4 regions of the Neobacillus sp. NRS-1170 genome follow, and region 3 is predicted to be linked to each of the others. Evidence: riboswitches for the same ligand, from Rfam matches in the RefSeq annotation. Region 3 holds a riboswitch; each other region holds the start of a gene.

Region 1 (7,821 bases), on a different contig from region 3:
AGCGGAGTAGGGGAAATTTGATTATAAAATAAAGAAGATAAAAAATGACAGGTATGAAATCTAACGAAATAAATTACACCCTGTCATTTTTTATTACAATTACGTTATTTAGCTGGTTTTTTCATTAATGGTTTTGAAAATTTTATTGATTGATTTTCGCTAACAAATGTGGAACCTAAAAGCAATGCCCCGCCAAACATTTGAATAATAGTCATTTGTTCTTGTAAGATTACCCCTGAAATCAGTATTGCTACAAATGGATCTACATAGCTTAGCATAGCAATACTTTGTCCCTTTAACTTTTGCATACCAGAGAAAAATAACCAAAATCCAATACCAGTGTTAACAATCCCTAACAGTATGATAAAGGGAATGGATGATCCTGAAACTTCCAAGATACCGAATCCTTCCGTAAAAAGCACATAGGGCAAGAGAAGTAAAGCAGTTGTTCCAAGTTGGATGATTGTAATCTCTAACTTGGCTATGTTTTGGATAAATTTATTCAATAACAGTAATGCAGCGTAAAATGCAGCTGCAACTAACCCAAAAAAGATCCCAAGTAGATCACTTTTTCCAGATGCACTTATGCCATTTCCAACAATCAATAACATACCTATTATCGCGACACCAATACAAACAATCTTTTTGATAGGTAATTGTTCTTTAAGGATAATTGGTGAGAGAATCATGACAAACACAGGTGCAAAGTAATAGGCTAATGTTGCATTAGTGACTGTTGTATATTCGTAGGATCGGTACAGGAAAATCCAATTCCCTCCTAATGCAATACCAGAAAGAAATAAGACGGAAGCATTGGCTTTCACTAATTTCCACGGAATGGATTTTTTCATCACAAAAAATACGAACATTAAAAATAAGCATCCGATTGAACTACTTAGTAAAGCTGTTTCACTCGAAGATAAATCAATGTATCTTACAACTAAACCAATTGTACCGAAAATAATCATTGATAATATAAACTGAATGTTAGATTTCATCGTTTACTCCTTCGAATCTGCGAAACAGCTTATATTTCGCAGATTCTTAATCTGTTTTTAATATAAGCATATACAGTTCGGTTTCAACATCTGGAGTAAACGATGGTGGCGGTGAAGTTGAAAATGGCTTCCAATTGTATGAATTTGTATTTGAAAATGGCATAATAATCCCCCTATTTCCATTAACATATTGATATTATCAATTATACTAAATAATTGTTTAGTGAACTAACTTAATGCAAGAGTTATAGTTCTATCTGCCATAATTTGTTATAAATTTCTGCTATAAACTGAGGATTCATTTTTTGTGAGATACTGTTTTAATATTTTTAATCCCATTTTTAACTCATCTAAAGAGTTTGTAGAAGAAAGGGCAATACGTAAATACTTTTCAACGGTGGTCTGTCCGCTCAAAAAACGATCAGAATGAAAAACTCGAATACCGTAACTCTTCAATTCCGTTTCCAAATGGAACGCATCGTTATGCCCCTGAATTGGAAGCCAACGATAAAAACTAAGTGGATGTCCAACATTCTTTTCTAAAGGAAAATATTCCGAATAAATATCATTCACAGACTGTGCCAGCTGTTTCTTTTCAGTAATAATTTCATGAGCTTTCCCTGTCAAAATGAGTTCTGTGATCACCTCTGCATCTAAAGAAGAAGTTTTCACATTGATGTTAAAAATTGCCCGCAAAATTTTCTCACGTAAGGCATCCCCATAGACCATATAGGCGACTCTTAATCCTGAACAAATGGACTTAGAGGTACCACAAATATATACCGTCTGTTCTGGAAGTATATTGAACATTGGCTGCTGGTAATCGGAAAGAATACCAGCCGTCAGAAACGCATGTATATCATCCTCTATCAAAATTAATCGATGCTTACGGATGACCTCAGCTAATTCTTGCTTTCGAAACTCTGTAATCCTAACTGTGGTAGGATTACTGCAAGAGGGCATCAGGAAAATCCCATGAATATTTATTTGGCAGCACTGCTTCTCTAGTTCGCCTGGTAGCATACCAAACTGGTCTCCAAGAATGGGGACTAATTGAATATGATACATTTTTGCCAAATCGATAAAATTCGAAAAAGTGTAAATATCGGTTGCAATTCTATTACCAGGCTCAAACAAAGCAGTCAAGGCAATAGCTAACGCATTTTGGGTACCAGAAACAATGGCTGTGTGCTCTTGGTCAGTGTGAATACCAAAAGATTCCATCCAGTTTAGAGCAGCCGTTTTTTGATGTGGAATGCCAGTTGGATCGTTGTAATTCAGTAGCTGTTCCAAATATTTTTTCTCCACAACATTTGGGATAATGTCTTTTACAATAGCATTGGTTTGCTCAAAAGATGCCACAAATCCAAGCTCAATGAGGTTGGCCGTTTTATCCTTGGAAATGGTTATGGAACGGGCGGCATTAGGAGCTACGAAGGTTCCACTTCCCGTAACGGCATAAATTAATCCCTTTACCTCACATATTTTGTAGGCACGGGTAATAGTGGTGAAATTTATGTCTAGAAAATCTGCTAACTCTCGTTGCGGAGGTAACTTTGTCCCGGGTGCTAAATAGCCATTTATTATATCCTGTTCAAGTAATGATGCAAGAGATTTATAATAAGGACGTTTTAAGGCTTTCTTATCAGGTTTCCAAGACATTGGATAATTTTCAAATGAATTTACCGGCATACTACACCTCTAATATCATATTCCATACAATCATATCATTTTTTGTATGGAATTCTAATGTTGAATTGTTAGAACGGTGTTTTAAACCGACTTTGCTTTATTTAAAGAGAAAACATCTATCTGTGCCCCCATTTTTATAAAATGAGGGGATTTTTTCTTTATTAAGATAATTGTAATACATACAATTATCTTGTTTTTTGTATGGAATTTGTATGTTAAATTAAAGAAAATTTAGACATCTAGGATGTGAATTAGGATGAAAAAAAGAAATCAATTATGGATTGCATTCCGTGTAGCTTTTCCGTACACAGTCCCCATTTTAGCAGGATTTGTTTTCTTAGGAATTGCTTATGGAATCTATATGAATTCATTGGGTTTCAGTGCAATTTATCCAATTTTGATGAGTTTCACAATTTTTGCAGGTTCAATGGAGTTTGTTGCAGCAAATTTTTTAATTGGAGCATTCAATCCGATTAATGCTCTTTTTCTAACTTTGATGGTGAATGCACGACATTTGTTTTATGGCATTTCAATGCTTAATAAGTATGGTGGAGTGGGGAAGAAAAAGTGGTATATGATTTTTGGACTTTGCGACGAATCTTTTGCGATCAATAATACGATTAATGTTCCGATGAATGTCGATAAAGGCTGGGTTATGTTCTTTGTTACCCTGCTTAATCATTTCTATTGGGTATTGGGTGCAACTCTTGGAGGCATTTTTGGTTCTTTTATCAAGTTCAATACAGAAGGGCTCGATTTTGTCATGACTTCTCTTTTTGTGGTTATCTTTATTGAACAATGGATGAAGGAAGAAAAACATATAAGTTCACTCGTAGGTCTGGGAGCTTCAATTGTCTGTCTAATTATTTTTGGAGGAAATTCTTTTCTTATCCCTGCTATGATAGCAATTTTAGGGCTCCTTACCCTGTCTAGAAAGTCATTGGAGAAAGTTGAGGCTAAGGCGATATGACGATGAATGTAATTCAGCAGATTATTATGGTTACCATGGTTGTTTTAGGGACAATGCTTACAAGGTTTCTTCCATTCATCGTTTTCCCATCAGGTAAACCCACACCGAATTATGTACAGTATCTCGGAAAAGTGCTGCCATCGGCGGTCATCGGGCTTTTGGTCATTTATTGTTTTAAGGATGTAAGTTTACTATCTAGAAGCCATGGTATTCCTGAATTTATTGGAGTAGCGGTAGTTGCTCTGCTTCACATATGGAAGAAACAGATGCTTCTTTCAATAGCAGGGGGAACAATTATTTACATGATTTTGGTTCAAATGATTTTTTAATCCAATGCAAAAAATTCAAGGGGTGGGTAATTGTGAAGAATAAAATTGATGAGTATCAAATTTATGAACAACACTACGAACAAATTTATAAGCAAGTTAAAAACGATCCGTTTGCTCAGTCTTTAGGCATTCAGTTAACAAAATTTGAGTCAGGTTTTGCAGAAGCAATGCTAGATGTGCAAAGTCATATGGTAAATGCATATGGAACAGTACACGGAGCAGTTATTTATGCTTTAGCCGACCATGCATTTTCGGTAGCCTGTAATGCGTATGGAAAAACCTCGGTAGGACTCTCTACCACCATCAAGTTTATTGAAGCAGCTAAACCTGGAGACAAGATAGTGGCCTGTGCAACTGAGATTAAACGAAACTATCGTACCGGATTCTATCGAATCGATATTTATCATGAAAAAAATCTAATAGCAACCATGGAAGCAGTGTCCTATCGTAAGGACCATTATTTTATCGATCTTGATGAGCAAGTTTGAGTATTAATAAAACCGTTCCTCCGGCTTATGTAATAAGTTTATTTATCATTTAAAACAGGAACATGGAACCATAAAAGCAGAAACACTGTAATTGGGACTGACACCAAATACGCCCACATAGGACGTTTATGGTGTAGTATCAATATCGGTACCATAATACATGCAAAGACTATCGAACAGCCGTAAGTCCAACCGTGACTATAAACACATAAACCATTTAAAACCATAACTAATTCAAAACTTAACCATAACACAATCCATATGAATATATAGAACAGTCGCTTGAGTAAATTTTCATTAGGAAAACGGTATAAAAAGATAAGCATTGTGCTTGGATAAATCGCGAACATTATGAATAGGTTAGTGAGCAAATGATTGGGTAATAAATTGGGTGGATGCGGGTATGACCATAAGTGATAATTCCAAGTAAACAAGTTGTAAAGCATGTCACCCATAATGAAAAACTGGATAGTAGGTAAATAAAATCTATAGTTTTTCCAATCCCCCCACTTCCAAGCACATAAAATTGAAATAAAGCCAATTATAATAGTGAACATAATAACCACCAACTAAATTTCTGAAGATTTGTTCTAATAGGCTGGCGTAGTAGGTAAAGCCATTCTTAAAATTTGGTAGCATGCCGGTGCAGCCATTCAGTCAATTTATAATTTCCAAGCAGCATTAGAAGTAATACCGGATAGCTCAAAGCCGAGTGCCACAGTTTCCATTTTGTATAGTAAAAAAATCCAGATCTTAGTGCAGCAACTTCATATACAAGACAAAAAGCTGTCCAGCCAATTATGTACCCCCACTTGTAAAATTTTGTTTTTTTGAATGGAAAGTAATTTAAATAGATCGTATTTACAGGTGGGTATAGGAAAATGGGAAGAAATCCAGTCCATTGATTACCTGGTCCGATATAGCCGAACAGGTTTAATTTCAAATCTAATATCATATTTGAAAAATTCTCAAGCACAAGGGAAAATAACGTAGTAGACCAGATTTGCAGCCATGATATACGTTTAGGTATAAGGATTGCGATTGTGTAAAATATTATGAGCGATGAAATTAGGAGAAGTATATTTAATCCTCCATTCACATGGGTAGTTGTTCTAATTTTTATGTTTTTCTTTTTTATATATATCAATACCATTTTCAACAATCTGTGTAATGTTGCATCAGTTACATAACTTATTAATTTACATTCTGATACCTAAAAGTCTTTACACTTTTGCATGATTTCATCCTTTTTATATAATGACAAGTATTATCGAATAAAAGGATACTTATGTTTCATCTGAAACAAAGGAATGGAGATAATACATGAAAAAACAGCGAAACATTATTTTGTACATTGGTACTTCAATTGATGGCTATATTGCAAATGAGGATGGTACATTAGAATGGTTAGAATCAACTGAAGTAGAAGGAGATTCTGGCTACAATTCACTCCTTGAAAGAATTGACACTGTTGTAATGGGAAAAGGAACTTATGATGTCGTACGTGGATTTGATATCGATTATCCTTATAGCGATTATAAAAATTATGTGTTTTCTAAATCTGTAAGTGGCTCAGATGAATATGCATCATTTATTGATGAAGATATCAAAACTTTCATTAATAATATAAAACAAAAGCCTGGTAAAGATATATGGTTAATTGGTGGAGGAAATTTAGCTCGTGAATTTTTCAAAGAAAATTTAATTGATGAAATCCAACTGGCCATTGCACCTATTATTTTAGGGAAGGGAATTTCCCTATATAACGGAGATGATATCACTCAAAAATACACCTTAACCAAAGTAGAAAAATTAGGCCAGCTTGCTATGCTTCATTATATAAAAAAATAATTTTCATCAACTTTCCCTTTATTAGTAGGGGGAGTTTTTTTATCTTTTCATATAGACCGTGTTTAAAAGTTGTACATTTCGGGTTTAGAAATATTTTATTGACAATTCGAAGAATTTAAACTATTATCACATTAGTTAATTAAAAATTGAATGTACATTTTTCTTCTTATCCAGAGAGGTGGAGGGACTGGCCCTTTGAAGCCTCGGCAGCAGGTTCTTATGAATACTGTGCCAATTCCATCAAGCACATCGCTTGAAAGATGAGAAGAGAGTAATAAAACTCTCTTCTTAGGAGGAGAGTTTTTAATTTATAAATAAATCCTACTTAAATAATAGGAAAACTAGAGAATTAGAATAGTAGAGGAGAGAATACATATGAAATTTGGTTTTTGGTTACCGATTTTTGGAGGCTGGTTACGAAATGTGGAAGTTGAAAATATGCCTCCAACCTTTGAGTATACTAAAAAAGTCATCCAATCGGCTGAAAAGTGGGGATACTCGACTACTTTAATAGCTGAATTATATTTAAATGATATTAAAGGACCGGAGTATGATTCTCTTGAAGCTTGGTCTACAGCAGCAGCACTTGCGGCGGTGACGGAAAAAATTGAAATAATGACCGCGATACGCCCAGGTTTTCATAATCCTGCTGTAGCAGCAAAAATGGCAGCTAATATTGATCAAATCAGTAACGGCCGTTTTACTCTTAACGTTGTTTCAGCTTGGTGGGCAGAAGAAGCACGTCAATATGGAGGTATTTTTACAGAACATGATGAGCGTTATGCTCGTACCGAAGAGTTTATTGATGTACTAAAAGGTTTATGGACAGAAAAAACCTTCAATTATTCTGGTCAATTTTACGATTTAAAGGAAACCAAGCTTGCACCGAAACCTGTTCAAAGACCAAATCCGATTCTTTATGCAGGCGGTGAAAGTGAAAAAGGCAAGCAAACCATTGCAGAAAAATGTGATGCTTATGTTATGCACGGTGGAACAGTTGAAGAGATTGATCGAAAAATAGCCGATATGAAGGCACGCCGTGAACAAACTGGCAATAAGCCTTTTAGTTCTTTCGGAATGGCTGCTTATGTTATTTGCCGAGATACAGAAGAAGAGGCTCTGGCTGAGCTTGAAAAAATCACGACTGTGAAAGACACTAGCGGATATGCTGGCTTTAAGGATTTCACCACTAAATCACACTTAGAGCAACAAATCCAATTACAAGATTACTCTGTATCCAATCGCGGCCTGCGGCCGAACTTAGTTGGAACACCTGAGCAAATTGCAGATCGAATTATACAATATGAAGAAGCTGGCTTAAACCTATTGTTATTACAATTTTCACCTCAGCTAGAGGAAATGGAACGCTTTGCAAAGCAAGTTATGCCATTAGTTGAACAAAAACGTAGTTTAATAAAGAATTAGTGAGGGGACTTATAGATGAGCAAGGTATATGTGATACATGAAAATAGTGAGTGGACAGTCCATTTAAC
Region 2 (7,821 bases), on a different contig from region 3:
CATAGATACGAGTAAGATAGCGCCGCTGATAATTAGTAATGCACTTGTGCTGATAAACACTGATGAAAATCCAAAGTAACCGGATAGGAAGCCGCCCAGCATTGGACCGATTATATTGCCGAGAAATCTTAAACTATTGTTATAGCCCAGTACCTCACCTTGCATCGCAATCGGTGCTTCCTGGCGGATATATGCAATTCTAACCGGAATAATTCCACCAATCGTGATGCCGAGGGCGAAACGGATAATAACAAGCTGCCAAAGGCTCGTAACAGCTGCACCTGGTAAGTATACAATTCCTGCTAAGAATAAGAGGATGACAAGTATTTTGATATAACCGTATTTGTCAGCAATCTTGCCCCATTTTCGAGACATCCATAGATTCCCAAGTCCAGCTGCAGAAAAAGCAATTCCGGAATAAAAGGCAACATTTGTTTTTCCATGCAAATCACTAACAAATAAAGACAATATTGGCTGAATGCTAAAGTGGGCAATTTGAACTAATGCAGAGATAAGAAGAACTGTTAATAAAACCGGATTACGGAAAATATGCTTAAAGACTTCCTTGCTTGAATAATGAGCTTTTGCTCCCTGTTTGATTTCAACACGAAATTCTTTTGCAGCAATAACAAGTATGGCCGAAATGAAAATGGAAATAGATGTCCACTTAAATGTAGTGGCATAACCAAGCGAATCTGCTAATATTCCGCCGAGCATCGGTCCAAGTAAAGAACCGGTAATACTGCCTGTTTGCAATGTGCCAAGGACTCGTCCGGCAATCTGTTTCGGCGTTTGTGTAGAAATAAATGCCTGGGACATCGGGATAAAGCCCGAGAAGAAACCCATGAAAAAGCGCAGCAGCAATAAATGCCAGACGGAATGGACGAAGCTGATTAGGAAAATGGATGCCGCCATTCCAATCCCTGAAATGATAAGAATTTTCTTTCTTCCATATCGGTCGCCAATTTTCCCCCAGATTGGCGAGAAAAGGAAGGCAGATACAAACGTAATTCCAAACGTTATCCCTGACCAATGCTGTACATATTTCTCTGAAAAATTTCCAAACGTCTCAATATAAAGTGAAATAAAGGGCATGACCATCGTCATACTTCCAGCAACAAAAAAGTTAGCAAACCACATTATCACTAAATTACGTTTAGCACTTTCCTGTTGGTTCATTGTTCATAACACTTCTTCCTTGAAAATATTTCGGTTATCTAAATATTATAATACCGAAATTAGTTGATCATTGAAATGGTGGTGTTGTAATTTTAAAAAAAGTAATTTATTAATAATATTCAAAATACTATTGACAACTTGTTAATAGGAGTTTAAAGTATGTTTAATACTTAAAATCAATTAAATCATTTACGTTCTCTTATCAAGAGTGGCAGAGGGACTGGCCCGATGACGCCCAGCAACCGTTCCGATTGGAATTGGTGCTAAATCCTGCAAAACAAGGAATTGTTTTGAGAGATAAGAGAGGAGTAGTCCGTTTATTTGCGATGAAACCTCTCTTTTCTGGAGAGGTTTTTTTATTTTTTATAAAATCAAACTTTTCCAATGGGAGTAACGAGAATTACGTAAAAAAAGGGGAGCTCACATCATGAAGAGAAAGTTATTTAAAAGTACACTTGTTTCAGCATTAGCCGCTACACTTCTGCTAACTGGCTGTGCCTCAAATGGAGAAACAAAGCAAGCAAGCGGCAATAAAAATGTGTCATTAGAAGGGGTTCCAGAGCGATTTGCCAAAGGTGATCCGGTTAAGATCAAGGTCATCCGTAAAATTGGCGGTGACGATCATACTGCCCAATTTCTAGCGGGTGCAAAAGAGGAAGGACAAGCATTGGGTTTTCAGGTGGATGTATTTACTGCAAATGGGGACACAGCGAAATTCCATGATGCAATCAATCAAGCATTAGATCAGAATTATGACGGATTTGTCATTTCCCATGGTGACGATGATGCAACTGTAAATGATGTGAAGAAGATCGTTGAAAAAGGAAAAAGCGTTGTGGCTTTTGACTCTAATCCAAAGCTTGCTGAAATTGAAGGAGTGACACTAACTTCACAGGACGATGAAGCATTAGCAACCTTAGCTCTAGATCAGCTTGTAAAAGAAACAAAAGGAAAAGCCAATATTGCCTACCTTTGGGTGGACGGCTTCCCGCCAATGGTAAGAAGAAATAATGTTTATCAGGATGTTCTTACGAAAAACCCTGGTATTAAAGAAGTAGAGCGCTTCGGTGTAGCTGCAGCAGACACAAGTGTTCAAACTCAAAATGCGGTTGCAGCGATGCTGAACAAATACCCTAAAGGAAAATTGGATGCCATTTTTGCCACTTGGGATGCATTTGCGATTGGTGCAGCTCGTGCTTTGAAGGAAGCAGGCCGGGAAGAAGTAAAAATCTATGGAATTGATGTTTCCAATGCTGACCTTCAGGAAATTCAAAGAAAAGGCAGCGCATGGAAGTACACAGCTGCCGTTGACCCTAAGCTGATTGGTGCCGTAGATATGAGATTACTAGCGAAAAAACTGGCGGGAGAAGAGACGCCAAAAACCTACGACTTAGAAGCTTCACTTGTGACGCAGAAAAACGTTCAGAATTCTAAAGGGGCAGTTAATATGGTGAATCTTGCGACCATCATTCCAGGCTGGGGCCAATCTACTGCCTTTGAAGAAGATTGGATGAAAACATTAAAGAAGCACTATAAGAAATAAATGGCATTTCACTCTCTTTTTCACAAGATTAAGAGAGTGTTTGCTTAATAGGAGGTGGCATTTTGACGACTACAACCTTAGAAATGAAAAACATCTCAATAGAGTTTCCCGGTGTAAAAGCACTGAATCAGGTCCATTTTTCCACGGAAACAGGAAAAATTCAGGCACTGATAGGGGCAAATGGCGCGGGGAAATCGACATTAATGAAAGTTCTTTCAGGCGCGTATGATCACTATACTGGCGAAATAAGCTTTGATGGACAAAGCCTAAAAATCCGTTCCCCTAAATATGCTCAGGACGCGGGAATACAAATCGTTTACCAAGAAGTCGATACAGCCTTGATTCCCAATTTAACTGTCGCAGAAAATATTATGCTGCTAGACACCGTTCATAGCATGGGGAAAAAACAATGGGTGAAATGGAAGGAGATTCATAATCAAGCTAATAAAATACTGGCAGATATGAATATTCATCTTTCCACCAAAAAACTAGTAAGCGATTTGACCCTGGCTGAAAAACAAATGGTGTTAATCGCGAGGGCCATTTCTATGCAGTGTAAGTTTCTCATTTTAGATGAACCGACTGCACCCTTAAGTCATACCGAAACAACAGAACTATTTCGTATCGTCAAGGACTTAATAAAGCAAAATGTAGGAATTATTTTTATCTCACATCGTCTGCCGGAAATCTTTGAAGTTTGTGATGAGATAACTGTGATGCGCAATGGTGAAATTGTGATAAAAGAGAAGATTTCAGAAACCACTCCGAGCAAAGTGGTCGAGCAAATGCTTGGTCAAAAGCTGGAGGAGCAGTTTCCAGAGAAAAGGGCAACGTTCGGGAATACTGTCCTAGAGGTAAAAGGGCTTTCCGACGAGGCGAAACTTAGAAATCTACATATTCAGGTTAAAGCTGGAGAAATCGTGGGAATCGCCGGGCTTGTCGGAGCTGGAAAAACGGAATTGTGCAAGGCGCTTTTTGGAGCAGCGAAAATTTCTGAGGGAGAGATTATTCTCAATGGTAAGAAGTTAAAAAGTAAGAGCCCTTACGATGCTGTTAAAAATGGGCTTGCTTTAGTTCCTGAAGAGCGGCGAAAGGAAGGAATTCTCGTTCTAGAATCGGTAGAATCCAATTTGTCGGCGGCCAATTTAGGAGTGTTTTCAAAAGCGTTGAGTTTTTTAGACCGGAAAAAGGAAAAAGAGACGGCCAAACAAATGATTCGTGCACTTGGGATTAAAACACCATCGGAGGAGACGAAGGTTCAAAACCTATCAGGCGGTAATCAGCAAAAGGTAGCGATTGGAAAATGGCTAGTGGCTGAAGCCGATGTATATCTTTTTGATGAGCCGACAAAAGGTGTTGACGTTGGAGCAAAGAGGGATATCTTTAATTTAATTTCAGATTTAGCTAAGCAGGGTAAAGGAATTATATATGCATCATCAGAGCTTTCTGAAATCATAGGAATAACCGATCGAGTCTATGTTTTGTATGACGGTAAGTCAGTTAAGGAATTGAAAACAAACGAAACGAATGAAGAAGAACTATTATTCTATTCAACAGGGGGCAGATAAGATGGAAGCAAAAATAACAACAAGCAAACAGACCCCAGCGAAAAAGCCAATTGAACTTTTTCAGATCTTTTATAAATACGGGACCATTATTACAATTGTCGCACTTATTGTTATTTTTTCTCTGGCGAATCCAACCTTTATTCAAGGAAGCAATATCGTCAATATTTTACGTTCCATATCGATTGTGACCATTATTGCCATTGGGATTACTATATCATTATCTGTAGATGGATTTGATCTTTCGGTCGGATCTGTTGCATCCCTTTCAAACGCGATTGTCATTTCCATGTTTGTTTGGTTTTCGCAGAACACCTTGGTTGCAGTTATTTCAGCGATTGCGGCATCATTATTGGTGGGTGCCATCAACTCATTTATGATTGTCAAGCTTCGAATTCCTGATATGCTGTTAACGCTTGCTACGATGTTTATCATCCAAGGGACAGCGCTAACCTATACAAAAGGTGCAACAGTGTCACAAAACATGGTCATGCCGGATGGCTCCATGGCAGCCGGCCTCATCAGTCCATTTTTTGCAAAAATTGGCGAGGTACCATGGATAATTATCATCATGGCAGTGACTGTCATTTTGGTGCATGTCTTTTTGACTTATACAAAACATGGCCGCTATATGTACGTTATCGGCGGCAATAAAGAAGCAGCAAGACTTTCTGGGATACCAGTAAATAAATATAAGGTGGCAGCATACTTACTTTCTGCTCTTTTTGCATCCATTGGAGGCATTGTTCTAGCATCACGCGTTATGACTTCAGAAATTAATTCAGGTGCACCTTATTTAATGGATTCTGTGGCAGCTGCATTTATTGGTTTTTCAGTCCTTGGGGCAGGAAAACCAAATGCGTTTGGTACGTTTATAGGTGCGGTACTTATTGGGATTTTACAGAACGGTCTGGTGATGATGTCGGTTCCTTATTATGCGATGGACATTGTCAAGGGTGCCGTTTTAGCGTTTGCTTTAGCGATAACCTATTATAAACAGAAATAAATAATAATGGCGATCCTATCCATATTGATGGATAGGATTTTTGCCTTTTATTGGTGCAAAAATTATGTAAAACGGAGTTTAGGTAATAAAAAAGTGAAGTCCCAAATGCCCATTAAGGTGAAAAAAGAAGCGAAGCGGTAATTAGGAAGGTCTCCAAATGCCTGTTTAGGTAGAAAAAGAAGTGCGGTAATTAGGAAGATCTCCAAATGCCCAATAAGGTGGTAAAAGGAGCGAAGCGGTAATTAGGAAGGTCTCCAAATGCCCGTTAAGGTGAAAAAGAAGCGAAGCGGTAATTAGGAAGGTCTCCAAATGCCGATTAAGGTGGAAAAAGAAGCGAAGCGGTAATTAGGAAGGTCTCTAAATGCCGATTAAGGTGGAAAAAGAAGCGAAGCGGTAATTAGGAAGGTCTCCAAATGCCCGTTAAGGTGGAAAAAAGAGCTCGGCGGTAATTAGGACAGTCCGCAAATGGCCATCAAGGTTAATAAAGAAGCTCCACGGTGGTTAAGAAAGTTCTATAGAGTCTCAATTAGTAATTTTTGTACAGGCAGGTTTTTTATCCATGAGAGCGAATACATATTGAATATGACAAGTTTGGAGGGATAAGGAAAATGACTGAAAAATATCCTGTTTTAGAAGGCGCAGAGCCATTTTATTTTGAAGGGAATAATGTTGGCATTTTAGTCTCTCATGGTTTTACGGGGTCGACCCAAAGCATGCGGCCACTCGGTGATGCCTTCGCCAAAACTGGTTACACAGTTTGCGGACCACGGCTGAGGGGACATGGAACACATTATGAAGATATGGAAAAAACCACTTATCAGGATTGGATCGATTCGATTGAAGAGGGCTTCCAATGGTTAAAAGAGCGGTGTGATACCCTATTTGTGACGGGACTTTCCATGGGAGGGACGCTAACTCTTTATATGGCTGAAAATCATCCGGAAATTCGTGCGATTATCCCAATCAATGCAGCGGTAGATATTCCTGAAATGAATCCTGTCCGCCAGTTAGAAGGGGTTAGATTTTTAGATGGCGTGGGTTCAGATATTAAAAAGCCGGAAGTGAAAGAGCTGGCGTACGAAAAAACACCAGTTCAATCAGTAAAGGAAATTTTAACTTTTATGGACCAAGTTCGAGCTGACCTACATAAGATTAGTTGCCCTTCATTAATATTTGTTTCTAATGAGGACCATGTCGTTCCTCCTAATAATTCGCAAATAATCTTTGATGAAATCAGTTCTGAGGAAAAAGAAATTCATCACATGAAAGACAGCTACCATGTGGCTACACTTGATAATGATCAACAGGTCATAATCGAAAAAACACTACAATTTATCGAAAAAAATCTTTAGAAGACAATTTCGTTGTCTTCTTTTTTTATGTTATTGGAACAATATGAATGAAAGGAGGCAGTTAAATGGAACATTACGAAGCATTTTTGCAAAGTAAGAACTGGCTTGATAATGATTTAGATGCAAGGTACATAAATGTTAACCATCCCTATGCTATCTTGATTTCAGGTGATGAAGGACAAATTACTTTAAGAGGTAACACTGGAAGTGATAACGGTCAAAACGGCGAAGAAATTTTTTCTTTTAGTTCCTTGAAAGATCTTCAGGAATGGTTTGAAAACAATATTGGGGAGTAGTGCTGTACACGACGGGTTGAATGAAACTCGTCCTTTTTTATTTTTACCAAAAAAAGTATTTACAAATTTTCCATTAGTTGTATAATTAACACCGTAATATAAGTTAACAGTGTTAACAAAAATAACTGCGTTAATAAAGTTTTGGAGTGTGAAGTAAATATGGGCACCAAAGAAAGACGAAAACGGGAAATTGAGGAGATGAGGCTCGAAATCATTGAAGCGGCGGTCCAGTTGTTTCTAAAAGACGGGTATGAAAATGTTTCGATGAGAAAAATCGCACAGCAAATCGATTATTCGGCAACAGCTATATATAAATATTTTGCCAACAAAGAGGAAATTTTGATTCATTTATTAAAACACGGGTATGCCATCTTTCTAACATGCTTAAAAGAAGGTGTGACTAATTGTAACTCTGGTGACGCTGGGGAAAGATTGAAAGCGTCGTTATATGCCTATATCGATTTTGGATTAAAGCATCCTGAATATTACCGGTTAATCTTCGTCGAAAATCTGCATCAGCTTCAAAAGGTAATGACAGAAGAAGATGACCGGGTAAGAGGGTTCGTATTACTAACCGAAATGGTAATGGCTGCAATGAATGAGGGAGTGCTTAAGAAGCACGATGCACATATGGCTGCACAATCTTTATGGGCGTCACTTCATGGTATCACAAGTCTTTTAATAACCTTTCCGGACTTTCAATGGCATGAAAAAGAAGGATTTGTAGATTTTCAGGTCAATGCGATGATAAAGGGATTAACGTGAGGAGGAAGAGGCAGATGGCAAATCGCAAAATAAATTGGAAAGTTTGGTTAAGTTATTTTGTTGTCTTTGGTTTCATTGGATATATTTTAGTGATGTATGGTTTGAACGATCCGCG
Region 3 (7,821 bases):
ACAGGATGAATTGTTAGAAGTCTTGACAGAGCAGTGTAAGAAAATTCATACGAAGCTATATACAACTGACCTAAAGGGATTAGCTTCAACTCTTGATGAAGTTGTAACCTCGTATGGCGGGGGACCGATTGTGGCTTGGAAAGACGCACGTTATACTATGTGGGGTCTAGATCAACTTATGAACGAAGACTGGCCTAAACAGAGCATCGATGTATACAAATGGGATTATACGAAAGGGGAAGAAAACATCGCAAAAGCGGAACAGGCGAATGTTGGTATTACGATCAGTGAGATTACATTAGCAGAATCTGGAACGGTTGTTTTGTTTAGTGATGAGAATAAAGGAAGAACGATCAGTTTTTTACCGGCGACCTATATTGCCTTAATTCCAAAAAGCAGTTTAGTTCCCCGTATTACACAAGCGGCAAAAAAGATGCGTGAAATTCATCAGAAGACTGGACACGTGGCATCATGCATCAATTTTATTACTGGACCAAGTAATTCAGCAGATATTGAGTTAAATCTTGTTGTCGGAGTACATGGTCCAATTAAAGCATCTTATATTGTTATTAATGATTTATAGTTTTTAGAAAAGGTCTGCCTTTACATACTAAAGGCAGACCTTATTTTTTTGGAATAACCACTGTTATAATACAAATGTTTTTCTGTTATATAAAAAGGTAAACCCTTTCAAGTCATACGCATTAACGGTTTGGGGGAAATGATTCAAGGTGTTATAAAATTTTTACTCCCATGTTTGACTTTTGTCACAGCTAAAAAAAAAGTGATGCTCTACAATAACTTTGGGGAAGTTAAGTTTTTATGTCTTTTTCTTGTTAAATTTTTGAACGAAAAAATTGTCTAGCTGTAGCGCCTAGAGGCTCGGGGTCATAAGACAATCCGACGAGAAGGTTAAAGAACAACCTCCCGCCGGCTTGTCTTATGCCTGTCGCCCCTGGAAAAGGTGCTTCCGCATTTCTAAAATGGGAGGGACATTATGTCTATTTTACCAACGAAAAATGAATTAGGATTTTTTGAAATCCGTCTTGAATCAATCGGTGGGCTTGGTGCAAACTTAGCTGGAAAAATGTTAGCAGAAGCTGGCGTTTTTAGTCTTGGCTTAAAAGGTTCCAATTTTTCATCATATGGATCTGAAAAGAAGGGTTCTCCGGTTAAGAGTTTTATCCGTTTTTGTGATCCTGATGTCGAAATTAGAGATCATAGTCCGATCGAACAGCCGCATGTTGTAGGTGTTTTCCATGAAGCATTATATAGAACGGTTAATGTTGTCAGCGGATTGAATGCTGATGGAATTGTTTTAGTAAACACAGCTAGAGAATTTGATGATGTTAAAAAGGATTTACAGCTAGAATATGGCACACTTGCCATTGTAGATGCTTTATCCATTGCTGTTGAGGAAAAAACAAAGGTAAATACAGCGATGCTTGGTGCATTATATCGTATTTGTGATTTTCTTGATCCTGATTCAATGAGAGATGTAATTCGGAAAACGTTTACTAAGAAATATCCTCATCTAGTTGAACCCAATATTCGAACGTTTGACCGCGGGTATCATGAAGTTCAATTTAAAAAATATGAAGTGCCGGAAGGAGCTGAGGGCAAGGCATTCACACGTCCGCTTCCACAGCTTGGCTACATGACGCAGGAAATCGGCGGGGTTATGGTTTCACAAGCAAATAGTATATTTAAAGATTTAAGCGGATCACGCCAGGGATTTCTTCCGGAGTTCCAACAAGAAAAATGCATTCATTGTGCTGCCTGTGATAATGTTTGTCCCGATTTTTGTTTTGTCTGGGAAGAAGGAGAAGATAAGCGCGGCAGAAAGCAAATGTTTCTTAAAGGAATTGACTATCAATATTGTAAAGGCTGCTTAAAATGTGTGGAAGCATGTCCCACAGATGCACTTGGTGACCTTCGTGAAATGCTTGGATATGCAGACGAAAACCGCGCGAAGCAAAACTTTCCTTATATTGCAGGGGGGATTCTTTAATGGCTATTTTAGAAGATAAGTTAACTACACAAGGAACCGCAGAACAAATTTCTACATTTGAGTCAGGAAATGAAATGGCTGCCATGGCGGCAGCGCAAATTAATTATCATATCATGGGATATTTTCCAATTACCCCATCAACAGAGGTCGCCCAATTTTTAGACCAGATGAAAACACGCGGCGAGCATGATATTAAGCTTATTCCTGCTGATGGAGAACACGGTTCGGCTGGTATTTGTTATGGTGCTGCTGCGACTGGGGCCCGTGTTATTAATGCAACAAGTGCCAATGGTTTTTTATACATGCTTGAACAAATGCCAGTCCAATCAGGTACTCGTTTTCCAATGGTTATGAATCTAGTAACTCGTGCAGTCAGCGGGCCTCTTGATATTCGCGGTGATCACTCCGATCTTTATTATGCATTGAATACTGGCTGGGTGATTTTAACGGCTAAAACGCCCCAAGCCGTATATGATATGAATATTATGGCATTAAAGATTGCCGAGCACTCAAAAGTACGCCTGCCAGTTATTGTGGCTTATGACGGATTCTTTACATCCCACCAAAAACGCAGAGTTGAATTCTTTAAGGATCGTCGTGTTGTTCAGCAATTTGTTGGCGAATGTCCAACTGATTACAACTTTGTCAGGGATTTAAGCAAGCCAGTAACAATTGGGGCGCATATGAGCGGTGATGATTTCATTAACAATCACTTCCAGCAATCTGAAGCAATATATAATGCTGGTGAAGTATTTAAAGAAGTTTCTGAAGAATATGCAAAGCTATCCGGTCGAGAATACCCTGTTCTCGACGTATATAAAATGGAAGATGCAGAAGTGGCATTATTCCTCTTAAACTCAGCTGCAGAGTCAGCCAAGGATGTTGTAGATCAGCTTCGGGAAAAAGGGATTAAGGCAGGTGTCATCAGCCCGAATATAATCCGGCCATTCCCTGCGAGGGAAATTCGCGAAGCACTTAAGAATGTAAAAACATTATTAGTTGGTGAACGTGCAGATTCATACGGCGCAAATGGGCCAAACTTAACACATGAAGTGAAATCAGCGCTTCAAGATGACAAGAACAATAAAACAATCGTTTTAAGTCGTGTTTTTGGTCTTGGCGGTAAGGATTTCTATGCAAGTGATGCCCAGGCTTTCTTTGATATGGCGATCGACGCAATGGAAAAAGGCTATGCTGAAAAACCTTTTGATTACTATGGCCATATTCCAGGCAATCCTAAAAAAATTCTTAAGCCAGTTATTTTGCCACAGCATGGAGATGTATTTAAAACGGGTTTAATCGATGTAAAAATGGATGAAGAGACCAATAAATTAAAAGTGAAAATTCCTCCTCTACGTGCGCTTACTGGTAAGCCAAAACGGATTGCATCTGGTCACGGGGCATGTCCAGGCTGCGGGATCTTTGCTGGATTAGAACTTTTCTTTAAAGGAATTGAGGGCGATATAGTTACTCTGTTCCAAACTGGCTGTGCTTATGTAACGACAACGGGTTATCCAAGCACATCACATAAGCAAACGATGATACACAACCTGTTCCAAAACGGTGCCGCTACCTTATCAGGTACAGTTGAAGCATTCATGGAATTAAAACGCCGTGGTGAAATCAAGGTTTCTGATGAAGCGACGTTTGTGATGATTACTGGTGATGGCGGTATGGACATAGGTATGGGGTCTGCAATTGGTACGGCTCTTCGTGGACATAAGTTAATCATGCTTGAGTATGATAATGAAGGGTATATGAATACTGGTTCGCAAATGTCTTATTCTACTCCAATTGGGCATATGACAAGTACATCTGGTGTTGGTAAAGCCCAGCGGGGAAAAGCATTCCATCATAAGGATACCGCACAAATCATGGCGGCAACCAACATTCCTTATGTATTTACAGGTTCAGAGGCATTCCCCCAAGACTTAGTGAAAAAAGGTGCAAAGGCCCAGTGGTATGCTCAAAATGTTGGCACTGTTTACGGGAAAATACTTATCACATGTCCGCTTAACTGGAAATCAGATGACCGTTACGGAACAAAAATTGTCGAAGCAGCGGTTGATTCTTGCTTTTTCCCGCTTTATGAAGTGGAGCAAGGAATAACGACGATTACGTACAATCCTGAAGATAAGAACAAACGGATTTCACTTTCTGACTGGTTGAAATATATGGGTAAAACCAAGCATCTTCTTAAGGAAGAAAATAAACCATTATTAGAAGAATTTGAAGCAGAAGTTGAAAAGAGATGGCAGCGTCTAAAAGCTAAGAATGATAACCCAATGTTATAATATTTGTAGATAATAATAATCCATTTTTCATATAACTTTACGCTTGGCCATAAAAAGAGAGAATAAAACACTTCCACAATTAGGAAGTGTTTTATTTGTTTGACAGAATTAAATAAATTCGATATATTTCTAATTAGATGAATATCAAATTTCGAAAGGTTGATATCTTTGATGCAGCTAAACCGCTTAGTTGAGTTCTATAAAACGATGGGGGATCCAACAAGGGTTAGAATTGTTTCACTTTTAGCTAAAGGACCTCTACATGGACAAGCGATTGCAGGAAAGCTTGGCTTAACCGCACCAACAATTACCCATCACATAAAAAAATTGCGCGAGGTTCATCTGGTTTATGAAAGAAGAGATAAAAATACTATTTACTTTTATTTAAATAGTTCTTTGATCAAACAGCAGGCAGAAGTACTCTCACAGCTATTAGAAAAAAGGGGGGAGGAACTGGAGAATATGGTGGAAGATAGTCTTGAAAGGCAAAAAATAATTGAGAATTTCTATACTAAAGAAGGAAAATTAAAAAATATTCCTGCACAGCGGAAAAAGAAATTAATCGTGTTTGAGCATATGGTACAGGGATTAAAAAAAGGAAAAAAATATGAAGAAAAAGAAATAAATGAGTATATTAAACAATTTCACGAGGATTATGCGACCATCCGCCGGGAATTCATCATTAATCATTATATGTATCGGGAAAATGGAATTTATGAATTAAATCCAGAAGAAATGTGGGCAAAGCCTGAATGAAAAAGCAATCCGAACCTTCGGATTGCTTTTTCATTACTAAATTACCGTTTCAACTACATGAATAAACTCTTTCAGGTCTTTGATTTCTTTTCGAAGTTTTATAAGGTTTTTACCAAGTTCCAATGCCTTTAGTTTAGCAGCTATTCGTATTTCTTTATTTTCGATTGAATCCAAATCAGCAACATGTGCAAGACCGATTGTTCTTCTAATTAATTCACAGCCGGCAAAACCTAGAGAGTCATCGAAAAATTTAGATAAATTATATTCCAAGAATTCAGATGTTTTTGCTAGAGGTTCCTTATTCTCTCGTTCCCACAAATGAGAAAATTGATTTTCAAATACATTCCAAACTGTTTCAATATGCTTGATAAAGATATCACGGTTTTTATCATTCACAATGACCTGGAAGAGAAGGTTGGCAAATACTTGTCCGATATCAAATCCGGCAGGACCATAAAAAGCAAATTCAGGGTCAATTACTTTTGTTTCCGAATGATCGGCAAAAACGCTTCCAGTATGGAGGTCACCATGAAGGAGAACTTCTGCATCGGTTAAAAAGCTTTTTTTCAAAATATTAACATGATGCTTCAATACCTCATCCTGCCAAAGTTTTTCAACAGCCGACCTTAATTCAGCTTCAAAATTATTTGTCTCTGCATCATAGAATGGATCGGTGAAGATTAAATCCTCTGTAATTTTGCACAGTTCAGGATTGATAAACTGCTTTACCCGTTCTTTTTTAACTGCAGGACCTAAACCATAATCTGAGGTGTAAAATAAAGTTTTAGCGAGATATTCTCCAAGATGCTGAGAAATTAATGGATAGGCTTCTCCTTTGATAAAGCCTGTTCTCGCAATCAAAAGGTGAGACAAATCCTCCATGACCGTTACTGCGAGTACATCATCAGTGTAATAAACCCTAGGTACAAAATCAGGGGCAATTTGTCCAAAAATTTTTAAGGCGTCTGCTTCAATCTTTGCTCTTTTTAGGGTTAAAGGCCAGCTTTCCCCAACTACCTTTGCGTAAGGAAGGGCCTGTTTGATAATGATGCCTTTATCATACTGTTTATCGACAATATGAAAAACAAGGTTTAAGTTGCCATCACCAATTTCCTTGCAGGTAAGGTCCGCATTTTTAGGCAATACATTTAAGCTTAATGCTAGATCAATTGCTGCAGCTTCGGTTAATGGTTGATAGGTTTGTTGTTTTAATAGGCTCATTATTTTATTCTCCTTTTTCGGAGGCTTGGCTGTGCTTGGAGCACAAAAAGCCTCTTTCTTTTTTGAAAGAGGCTTTGAAGACAATATTTGTCTCTCGCACCTCTTATCTTTCAGAAAGACTATCCTTCTGTTGGAATTAGCACCGTGCCTTAGTAGGGTTTTTACCCGGCGAAAAAATCCGCCCCATTTTATAATGGCATTATGGTCGGTTGCTGGGCTTCAAAGGGCCAAATCCCTCAGCCAGCTCATGATAAGAGTATCTACTTTTAAATTTTATAATTCTGATAAGTACTATAACAGGATAAAAAGATAAGTGTCAATATTTTTTGAAAATTATTTGTATTGCCCTTTGAAAAGTTCGGAATTTTTACTTTACAAGTAAATATAAAAGTTATATCATTTGTGACTAGAATTTCAAACTAAAATTGAATTAGTTAGAGCAGGTGAGAGTATTGAAACAATTTCCGTCATCAAATCTTTTAAATAGTCTGCCAAAACAATTTTTTGCCTCCCTTGTGAAAAAAGTTGGTCAATATCTTGAACAAGGCTATGATGTTATTAATTTAGGACAAGGAAATCCTGACCAGCCTACACCCGGGCATATTGTTGCGAAGCTTCAGGAAGCAGCAGCCAATCCCATCAACCATAAATATTCGCCCTTCCAAGGACATCAATATTTAAAACAGGCTGCCGCAGAATATTATTTGAGAGAATATGGAGTTACCCTTAATCCCGATAAAGAAGTCGCCATTCTTTTTGGTGGCAAAGCTGGCCTGGTAGAAACACCTCAGTGTTTGTTAAACCCTGGTGATACCATTCTGGTCCCAGATCCAGGCTATCCCGATTATTGGTCTGGTGTTGCCCTTGCCCAAGCTGAAATGGCGATGATGCCATTAAGAGAGAGTAATCATTTCTTACCAGATTATGAGGAACTGTCATCGGAAATATTATCTCGTGCTAAATTAATGTTCCTCAATTATCCTAATAATCCGACAGGAGCAACTGCTACGGCTGAATTTTTTGAGGACACAGTTAAGCTTGCCAGTAAAAATGATATTTGCGTTGTCCATGACTTTGCCTATGGGGCAATAGGTTTTGACGGAAAAAAACCAATCAGCTTTCTGCAGGTGGAAGGAGCAAAAGATGTGGGTATCGAAATTTATACACTTTCCAAAACCTATAATATGGCCGGCTGGCGAGTAGGGTTTGCTGTAGGAAATGAAAGTGTTATTTCGGCCATCGAGCTTTTGCAGGATCATCTATATGTAAGTTTATTTGGTGCTGTCCAGGAGGCTGCAGCTGAAGCCTTAACTGCATCACAAGATTGTGTAAAGGAATTAAATCAGCTTTATGAGAGAAGAAGGAATGTCCTAATTGACGGATTGCGATCACTAGGCTGGGATGTTACCGCACCTAAAGGCTCCTTTTTTGCATGGTTAAAGGTCCCCAATGGACTAACATCAGAGGAATTCGCTAACATTCTTCTAGAACAGGCACATATTATGGTTGCTCCAGGTATTGGCTTCGGTCAATATGGAG
Region 4 (7,821 bases), on a different contig from region 3:
ATGGTTAATGCAGTTAACCACCGAGTCGAAAAAGTTCCGTCCAATTCCGGCATAAACGAAACTCCGGGAAGTTGGGCTAATTCATTTTGATAAGTTTCAAAGATTTTCCTTCTGGCATCGACTCTTTCTCCTAATACCTCTAACTGACTTCTGCCGATTCCAGCCAAAATATTGCTCATGCGATAGTTATACCCGATTTCACTATGCTGATAATGCAGAGCAGGATCCTTCGATTGAGTGGCTAAAAACCGAGCTTTACCAATTGCTTCAGAATTATTAGAAATAAGCATGCCTCCGCCCGATGTTGTAATAATTTTATTGCCATTAAACGAATAAATACCAAATTCTCCGAATGTACCGCTAACTTTACCTTTATATTTGGCACCAAGGGATTCTGCAGCATCCTCTATTATGGGAACACTGTATTGCTGACAAATGGAAACAAGCTCATCCACTTTGGCAGATTGTCCATAAAGATTTACGATGATGACGGCTTTTGGCAGTTTACCGGAAGCAACAGCATTCACAAATGCATCCTTCAGTGCTGATGGAGACATATTCCAGGTGGTCGGTTCTGAGTCAATAAATACTGGCTCTGCCCCCTGATATAAGATTGGATTGGCGGACGCTACAAAAGTAAGACTTGAGCAAAATACGGTATCTCCTTTTTGGACATCCAATAAAGAAAGTGCCAAATGAATCGCAGCGGTTCCTGAACTAACAGAAACAGCACTCTTGACACCAGTAAAACTGGCTATTCCCATTTCGAAAGCATCGACATTTGGACCTAGAGGTGCAACCCAGTTTGATGCGAATGCATCATTAATATATTTCTGTTCTCTTCCGCTCATATGGGGCGGGGAAAGAAAAATTCTCCTTTGCTTTGTTTTAACTACCAAATTATATGCCCCCAATCATCTTGCATTTCATACTTTTATTCCGGGTTCTTCCAGGAAGAAATAAATTCACATGAAAAAAATAATTCTAGTTAATTATCATTCCAGCTATCTGGGAATCTTCTAGAAATTTTTGCTCATCAATATACCCATCAGGATTATTTAATTGCCATCTCCAGGAATCAGTACATATGATTGTTATACCGAAATAGAAATTTGTGACTTACCCTCTTTTTGATTGGCAAGTTGAATAAGCCTTTCCTTAATTTCCTCTTTCTCAAGGCCTGAGAAGATAGTAAGAAATTCTTCTATTTCTTGTATATATAGTTTTGAGCTTTTGCCAATATAAATTTTCGAATAGATTTGTTTATTATGAACTTCATCGTTATTTAACAACTCCTCAAAAAGCTTCTCACCCGCACGTACCCCCGTATATTCAATTCCGATTTCTTCAACAGAATTTCCGGATAATTTAATTAGATTTCGTGCAAGGTCGACAATTTTTACTGGCTCTCCCATATCTAAAACAAATATTTCCCCTCCCTCAGCAAAAGCTCCTGCCTGAATCACAAGCCTTGAGGCTTCTGGGATCGTCATGAAATAACGAATCATTTCTGGATGCGTAACGGTAACCGGTCCGCCTTTTTCAATCTGCCTTTTGAATAAGGGAATGACGCTGCCTCTGCTCCCAAGCACATTGCCAAACCGAACTGCAACGAATTTCGTCTTACTTCCCTTACCAACGGACTGCACGACCATTTCAGCCAATCTTTTTGTTGCGCCCATTACACTTGTTGGATTGACTGCTTTGTCCGTTGAGATCATGACAAAGGTTTTGACGCCATTCCAGCTTGAAGCATTTGCAACATTCATTGTTCCAATAACATTATTTTTTACAGCTTCTTCAGGATTACGTTCCATCAAAGGTACATGTTTATGGGCCGCTGCATGGTAAACTACATCCGGTTGATGAGTACGCATCACCAAGTCTATTTTTTCTGCATCCTGGATATCAGCTATTTCAGTAATAAATTCAATGGATAAATCAGTATATACTTCCTTCAATTCCATCTCTATCTTATAAATACTGTTTTCACCATGTCCTAATAGAATCAACTTTTTGGGCCTGAACTGTACAATTTGGCGGCAAATTTCTGATCCTATTGAGCCTCCCGCCCCCGTCACCAACACTGTCTTATCTGTAAGGTAATATGAAATCTTTTCAATATCCAAATCGATAGGATCTCTGCCTAATAGATCCTCTACTTGAACATCACGGAACTGACTAACTGAAACCTTCCCCGTGACTATATCTTCAAGCATAGGGAGGATTTGCGTTTTAGCAGGTGTTTTAGCACATTCCTGAAAAATAATATTTAACTCTTTTCTGCCTAATGAAGGAATTGCAATAACAATATTATCAATGCGAAGTTCTTTAACAACCTGAACAATAGAGTTCACTCCACCGACAACAGGTATTCCTAAAATATCTAATTGCTGTTTGTAAAGATCATCATCAATAAACCCAACAGGAAAGAGATCCGCCCCTTGATTTTTAATGAGCTGCCGGGCCACCATTGTCCCTGCTGAACCCGCGCCAACAATTAAAGTCCGTTTTTTATTATGGTTATTATTAATAAGCGAATCACGGTACAGTCTCCAAAAAAAACGGGATCCACCAATTAAAAAAATATGAAGAAACCATGTGTTTACTAGTAGACGAAACTGTATTTCAAGAGTGAAAAACTTCTGAAGTAAAGCTGCCACAATAATAGATACAGTTACCACCTTAAATATAATTAGCAATTCTCCTATACTTGCATACTCCCAAGCTTTTTTATACAGTTTAAAATATAGCGAGAATAGATGATGGCTAACTAGGATAGTTACAGAAGTGACAATAATTGGAAAAGTAATGACATGTACAGTTGCATCTACCAAGAATCTGCTGAAAAAAATTGCGGTTAAGACAATACAGGAATCGACTAAAAAAAATAGAGACACTCTTTGGCGATAAGTCATACTTTCTCCCCTTTGAATAGAGTAATTAAAATTAAAGATTTTGATTATCCGTCTTCTTAAAGCAGGGATAATCAAAATCTTTAATCATTAATAATGGGCATCTAACCCACCCTCACATCACACTCCCGACGACAAAGCGCGTCTAAGGTATTTTGCAACCCACAGCATGACCGAGTGCCTTCATTGATAATGGTAAGAAGACATCACCTATTATTAATAGAACAACTTGTTTTTAATATAGAACAACGCGAATAAAAAAATTTTTACCTTTACCCTTTAATTTTTTGTCTCAAACTAAAAGTTAATTCTTTATAAAGAACATTATAATCTCTTTATAAAAAAAAGCAAATTAAAAAAAAATTGAAATTCGCTCATTTATCCATAATAAACAGCATATATCTATCAATTTTTTTCATTTTCTCATAAATATGTTCTTTAAACAGAACATATTATATAGTATACTATTTTTACCAATTAGTGATTAGTTGAATAATATTTTTCGTTTGAACGAACATATTAAACCTCTGTGCTTTGATAAATTTATCTTGAGAAACCTGCTAGATTCATAACATTTATACTGCATATAAAATACTATGGTAATGAGGAGAAACTTATGATTGGAGAGCGTATAAAGAAATTAAGAGAAGAAAAAAGATTTTCGATTACAGAACTGGCAGAGTTAGCAAATGTCTCTAAGTCTTATTTAAGCTATATTGAGCGTAATCTTAATAAAAACCCCTCTATTCATTTTTTAATGAAGCTGGCAAAGCCTTTAGATGTTTCCATGGAGTTTTTACTAACTGGAATGGATCAGTCTGCAAATCCTTCGAGTTCAAATGGGAAGGAACTACTGGACGAGGAGTGGCAATTAATTATTGAAAAAGCCATTAAAGATGGCATGAATAAAGATGATTTTAAAGAATATATAAACTTTATTAAATTTAAAAACTGGGAAAAAAGCAGATGAAAGCGCTTTAATCATTTAAATGGTTAAAAAACCAATTGACACAACATCCTTATTGTAGTAAATTTTATAAATAATCTAAATATTAATTTCTTATCAAGAGAGGTTGAGGGAATGGCCCTGCGACACCTCAGCAACCTTCAGTGGCTTGTCCATTGAAAAGGTGCTAAGTCCTGCAAATTATTTGCTAATTTGCGAGATAAGAAGAATGACAAAGTGATCGTCTAACAAAAGTCTTCTTCTTATAGAAGGCTTTTTTCTTTTTTTAACAGCCTTTAGCACCACAATGAATTAAAGTTCAAATTATATGATACTTATATTTTTTATAAAACAAGGAGTGTGCATTATGTACAAAATTGATACGAAATTAGCCCAAATTGGAAATCGAAGTGAGACTGCAACTGGAACCGTTAACCCGCCTGTTTATTTTTCAACTGCCTTTCGCCACGAGGGGATTGGGCAATCAACTGGTTTTGATTATATCAGAACCGGAAATCCAACACGCCAGCTTCTTGAAAAGACAATCGCTGATTTAGAAGGCGGTGTTCAAGGGTTTGCCTGCAGCTCTGGGATGGCCGCTATATTAACGATTCTTGCCTTATTTGAATCCGGTGATGAATGGCTTGTAAGCGAGGATTTATACGGTGGAACCTATCGTCTATTAGAAAAAGGCTACAAAAAATGGGGTTTGAACAGTCAATATGTCAATACGTGTTGTCCGGAAGAGATCGAAAAGAAAATTACTCCGCATACAAAGGCTATTTTCCTTGAGACTCCAACCAATCCGCTTATGCAGGAATCCGATATTGCTGAGGTATCCAAGATTGCCAAAAAGCACGGGATTCTCCTGATTGTTGACAATACCTTCTATACTCCTCTATTGCAGCAGCCGATTGCACTTGGCGCAGATATCGTTATCCACAGTGCAACGAAATATTTAGGCGGACACAATGATGTGCTTGCCGGACTTGTTGTCGCAAAAGGCAAAGAGCTTTGTGAAGCCTTGGCCTTCCATCATAATGGTGCGGGTGCTGTCTTAAGTCCATTTGATTCCTGGTTATTAATGCGCGGAATGAAGACTTTATCGCTTCGGATGAAACAGCATGAGAAGAATGCAAAGGCTGTGGTTGAATATCTTTCTAATCATGAAGGGGTAACAGATGTCCTCTATCCAGGAAGAGGCGGAATGGTTTCCTTCCGTGTTAAAGACGAATCGTGGGTTAATCCATTTTTACAAAATTTAAAACTGATTAGTTTTGCTGAAAGCTTAGGCGGCACAGAAAGCTTTATTACTTATCCAGCCACGCAAACCCATGCGGATATTCCAGAAGAAATTAGAATTCAGTCCGGTGTATGTAATCGTTTATTGCGTTTCTCGGTGGGAATTGAAGATGCAGAGGATATCATATTTGATCTTGAACAGGCATTAGCCAAAGTTAACGAAGGAGTGATTGTGTAATGGAATCTGAAGAATATTGTTTTGAAACGAAGCTTCTTCATAACCGGCATAAATTTGATCCCGCTACAGGAGCAGTAAGTGTACCGATTCAACATGCTTCCACCTTCCATCAATCTGATATCGACAGTTTCGGAAAATATGATTATGCTCGCAGTTTGAACCCGACTCGTGAAGCGCTCGAGGATGTGATTGCAGAGCTCGAAGGCGGAATCAAAGGCTTTGCCTTTTCTTCCGGAATGGCTGCGATTTCAACTGCATTTCTTCTTTTATCTTCTGGTGATCATGTTGTGATTACTGAAGATGTTTATGGCGGTACGTTCCGTATGGTTACAGAGGTGCTTACACGTTTTGGAATTGAACATACTTTTGTCGATATGACGGATTTGGATCAAGTGAAACAAGCCATTAAACCGAATACGAAGGCATTCTATGTGGAAACTCCATCGAATCCTTTATTGAAAGTAACGGACATACAGGCGATTAGTGTGCTTGCGAAAGAAATTAATGCTTTAACCTTTGTGGATAATACTTTTCTTACACCAGCATTACAAAAGCCTTTAGAGCTAGGTGCGGATGTTGTTCTCCATAGTGCGACCAAGTTTTTGTCCGGACATAGTGATGTTGTAGCCGGCCTTGCTGTGGTAAAGGACGAAAATTTGGCAAAGCGGCTATATTTCTTACAAAACTCCTTCGGTGCTGTTCTAGGAGTTCAAGATGCCTGGTTGGTGCTTAGAGGACTGAAGACGCTTCATGTCCGGTTGGAGCACTCCCAAAAATCCACATTAAAGATTGCCCAGTTTTTACAGGCTAATCCGCTTGTTAAAAAGGTTTATTATCCTGGTTTGGAAGACCACCCTGAATTTGAATTACAGAAGGCCCAGGCTGAGGGAGCAGGCGCTGTTTTATCGTTTGAGTTGGTTGATGAAGAAGCGGTCCGCTCCTTTGTTTCAAATGTAAAAATCCCTGTCTTTGCAGTTAGCCTTGGCGCAGTAGAATCCATTTTATCGTATCCAGCTAAAATGTCCCATGCTGCCATGCCGCAGCCAGAAAGAGAAAAGCGTGGAATCAAAAATAGTTTGCTGCGGCTATCTGTAGGATTAGAAAATCCTGACGACATAATAAAAGATTTTTCACAGGCCCTAGCGAAGCAGTACCAAAATGATTTGGTTTATTAACAAGGAGAAATGTATATGAGCTTTTTAGAAAAATTAAAAAATCAAATCTTAATAGCCGACGGGGCCATGGGTACATTATTGTATTCGTTCGGTAAGGATAGTTGTTTAGAGGAATTGAACCTTTCCCAGCCAGATCACATCCAAAATATTCATAGGGCTTATATTGATGCCGGCGCTGACGTTATTCAAACCAATACTTATGCCGCAAACTATTTAAAGCTGCAAAGGTATGGTTTAGAGGATTCTGTTAAAGAAATTAACAGTGCTGCAGTTTCTATTGCAAAAAAGGCAGCAGCCCAAAATAGTACTTACGTTCTTGGAACAATTGGTGGAAATCGAGGTGTTAAGCCAGATTCCATTACGTTAGAAGAATTAAAGCGCAGCTTTCGCGAGCAATTATATTGCCTCCTTCTTGAAGGTGTGGATGGATTATTGCTTGAAACCTTTTACGATTTTGAAGAACTTGAAACAGTTCTAACCATAGCCAGAAAGGAAACAAAGCTGCCGATTATTGCGCAGGTATCCCATCAAGAGCCTGGATTTTTACAGGACCGGACTCCTGTCAATGACGCTTTAAAAAGACTTGAAGCTCTTGGGGCGGATATCGTCGGTCTTAATTGCCGGCTGGGCCCCCATCATATGTTATTAGCTTTGGAGCAGGTTGAATTGCCTGAACATGCCTTTCTTTCTGCTTATCCAAATGCTAGTCTACCTGCCTATACGGATGGAAAGTTCCATTATGAGGGTGATGCGGATTATTTCAGAAAATCGGCACAAAGTTTTAGAAATGAAGGTGTCCGCCTCCTTGGCGGCTGCTGCGGTACAACACCTGAACACATTAAAGCCTTTGCTGCCGAATTAAAGAATAGTGTACCGATTTCTGAAAAAATAGTAAAATTAAAACCAAAGAAGATAATCGTAGAACCCCAGGCTGCGAAAAGGGATCTAACTCCCCTGCAGGAGATTGTAAAAGAAAGACCTTCCGTTATAGTTGAATTGGATTCTCCTAGAAAACTAGATACGACCAAATTTTTCGAAGGGGCTAAGGTTTTAAAGGAAGCAGGAATTGATGCGATTACTCTTGCGGATAATTCTTTGGCACAAGTCCGGATTTCCAATGAATCAATCGGTTATCTATTGAAACAAAATTATGGAATGCGCCCTCTCATTCATATTGCCTGCCGCGACCGTAATATTATTGGATTGCAATCTCATCTAATGGGACTTCATACTCTGGGCATGCATGATGTTCTCGCAATTACCGGAGACCCTGCTAGAGTTGGAGATTTCCCTGGCGCTTCTTCC

Evidence for each region. A riboswitch is a leader RNA that binds a small molecule or an ion and turns the genes downstream of it on or off. The one in region 3 is predicted to bind S-adenosylmethionine.
Region 1: linked by a shared signal. The riboswitch ahead of ACIFOT_RS27630 (LLM class flavin-dependent oxidoreductase) and the one ahead of mtnK (S-methyl-5-thioribose kinase) in region 3 are both predicted to bind S-adenosylmethionine.
Region 2: linked by a shared signal. The riboswitch ahead of ACIFOT_RS10895 (sugar ABC transporter substrate-binding protein) and the one ahead of mtnK (S-methyl-5-thioribose kinase) in region 3 are both predicted to bind S-adenosylmethionine.
Region 4: linked by a shared signal. The riboswitch ahead of ACIFOT_RS13710 (methionine biosynthesis PLP-dependent protein) and the one ahead of mtnK (S-methyl-5-thioribose kinase) in region 3 are both predicted to bind S-adenosylmethionine.

What each region holds. Positions count from the first base shown of each region.
Region 1 covers NZ_JBITPF010000076.1:78,439-86,259, reverse strand. The annotation lists gene ACIFOT_RS27665 (DMT family transporter) at 105-998, opposite strand; gene ACIFOT_RS27660 (PLP-dependent aminotransferase family protein) at 1,269-2,690, opposite strand; gene azlC (azaleucine resistance protein AzlC) at 2,947-3,660, shown strand; gene ACIFOT_RS27650 (branched-chain amino acid transporter permease) at 3,657-3,989, shown strand; gene ACIFOT_RS27645 (PaaI family thioesterase) at 4,022-4,477, shown strand; gene ACIFOT_RS27640 (CBO0543 family protein) at 4,516-5,034, opposite strand; gene ACIFOT_RS27635 (dihydrofolate reductase family protein) at 5,801-6,328, shown strand; SAM riboswitch class I at 6,492-6,595, shown strand; gene ACIFOT_RS27630 (LLM class flavin-dependent oxidoreductase) at 6,704-7,753, shown strand; gene ACIFOT_RS27625 (ATP-grasp domain-containing protein) at 7,769-7,821, shown strand, end outside.
Region 2 covers NZ_JBITPF010000025.1:149,587-157,407, forward strand. The annotation lists gene ACIFOT_RS10890 (MFS transporter) at 1-1,179, opposite strand, end outside; SAM riboswitch class I at 1,376-1,483, shown strand; gene ACIFOT_RS10895 (sugar ABC transporter substrate-binding protein) at 1,607-2,722, shown strand; gene ACIFOT_RS10900 (sugar ABC transporter ATP-binding protein) at 2,806-4,290, shown strand; gene ACIFOT_RS10905 (ABC transporter permease) at 4,292-5,293, shown strand; gene ACIFOT_RS10910 (alpha/beta hydrolase) at 5,902-6,645, shown strand; gene ACIFOT_RS10915 (hypothetical protein) at 6,711-6,941, shown strand; gene ACIFOT_RS10920 (TetR/AcrR family transcriptional regulator) at 7,101-7,706, shown strand; gene ACIFOT_RS10925 (DUF2306 domain-containing protein) at 7,721-7,821, shown strand, end outside.
Region 3 covers NZ_JBITPF010000066.1:170,482-178,302, reverse strand. The annotation lists gene ACIFOT_RS24940 (LutC/YkgG family protein) at 1-583, shown strand, start outside; gene ACIFOT_RS24935 (2-oxoacid:acceptor oxidoreductase family protein) at 998-2,011, shown strand; gene ACIFOT_RS24930 (thiamine pyrophosphate-dependent enzyme) at 2,011-4,305, shown strand; gene ACIFOT_RS24925 (metalloregulator ArsR/SmtB family transcription factor) at 4,477-5,061, shown strand; gene mtnK (S-methyl-5-thioribose kinase) at 5,098-6,282, opposite strand; SAM riboswitch class I at 6,383-6,539, opposite strand; gene ACIFOT_RS24915 (pyridoxal phosphate-dependent aminotransferase) at 6,735-7,821, shown strand, end outside.
Region 4 covers NZ_JBITPF010000029.1:67,589-75,409, forward strand. The annotation lists gene ACIFOT_RS13695 (aminotransferase class I/II-fold pyridoxal phosphate-dependent enzyme) at 1-851, opposite strand, end outside; gene ACIFOT_RS13700 (polysaccharide biosynthesis protein) at 1,095-2,918, opposite strand; gene ACIFOT_RS13705 (helix-turn-helix domain-containing protein) at 3,532-3,885, shown strand; SAM riboswitch class I at 3,973-4,088, shown strand; gene ACIFOT_RS13710 (methionine biosynthesis PLP-dependent protein) at 4,229-5,341, shown strand; gene metC (cystathionine beta-lyase) at 5,341-6,516, shown strand; gene ACIFOT_RS13720 (bifunctional homocysteine S-methyltransferase/methylenetetrahydrofolate reductase) at 6,532-7,821, shown strand, end outside.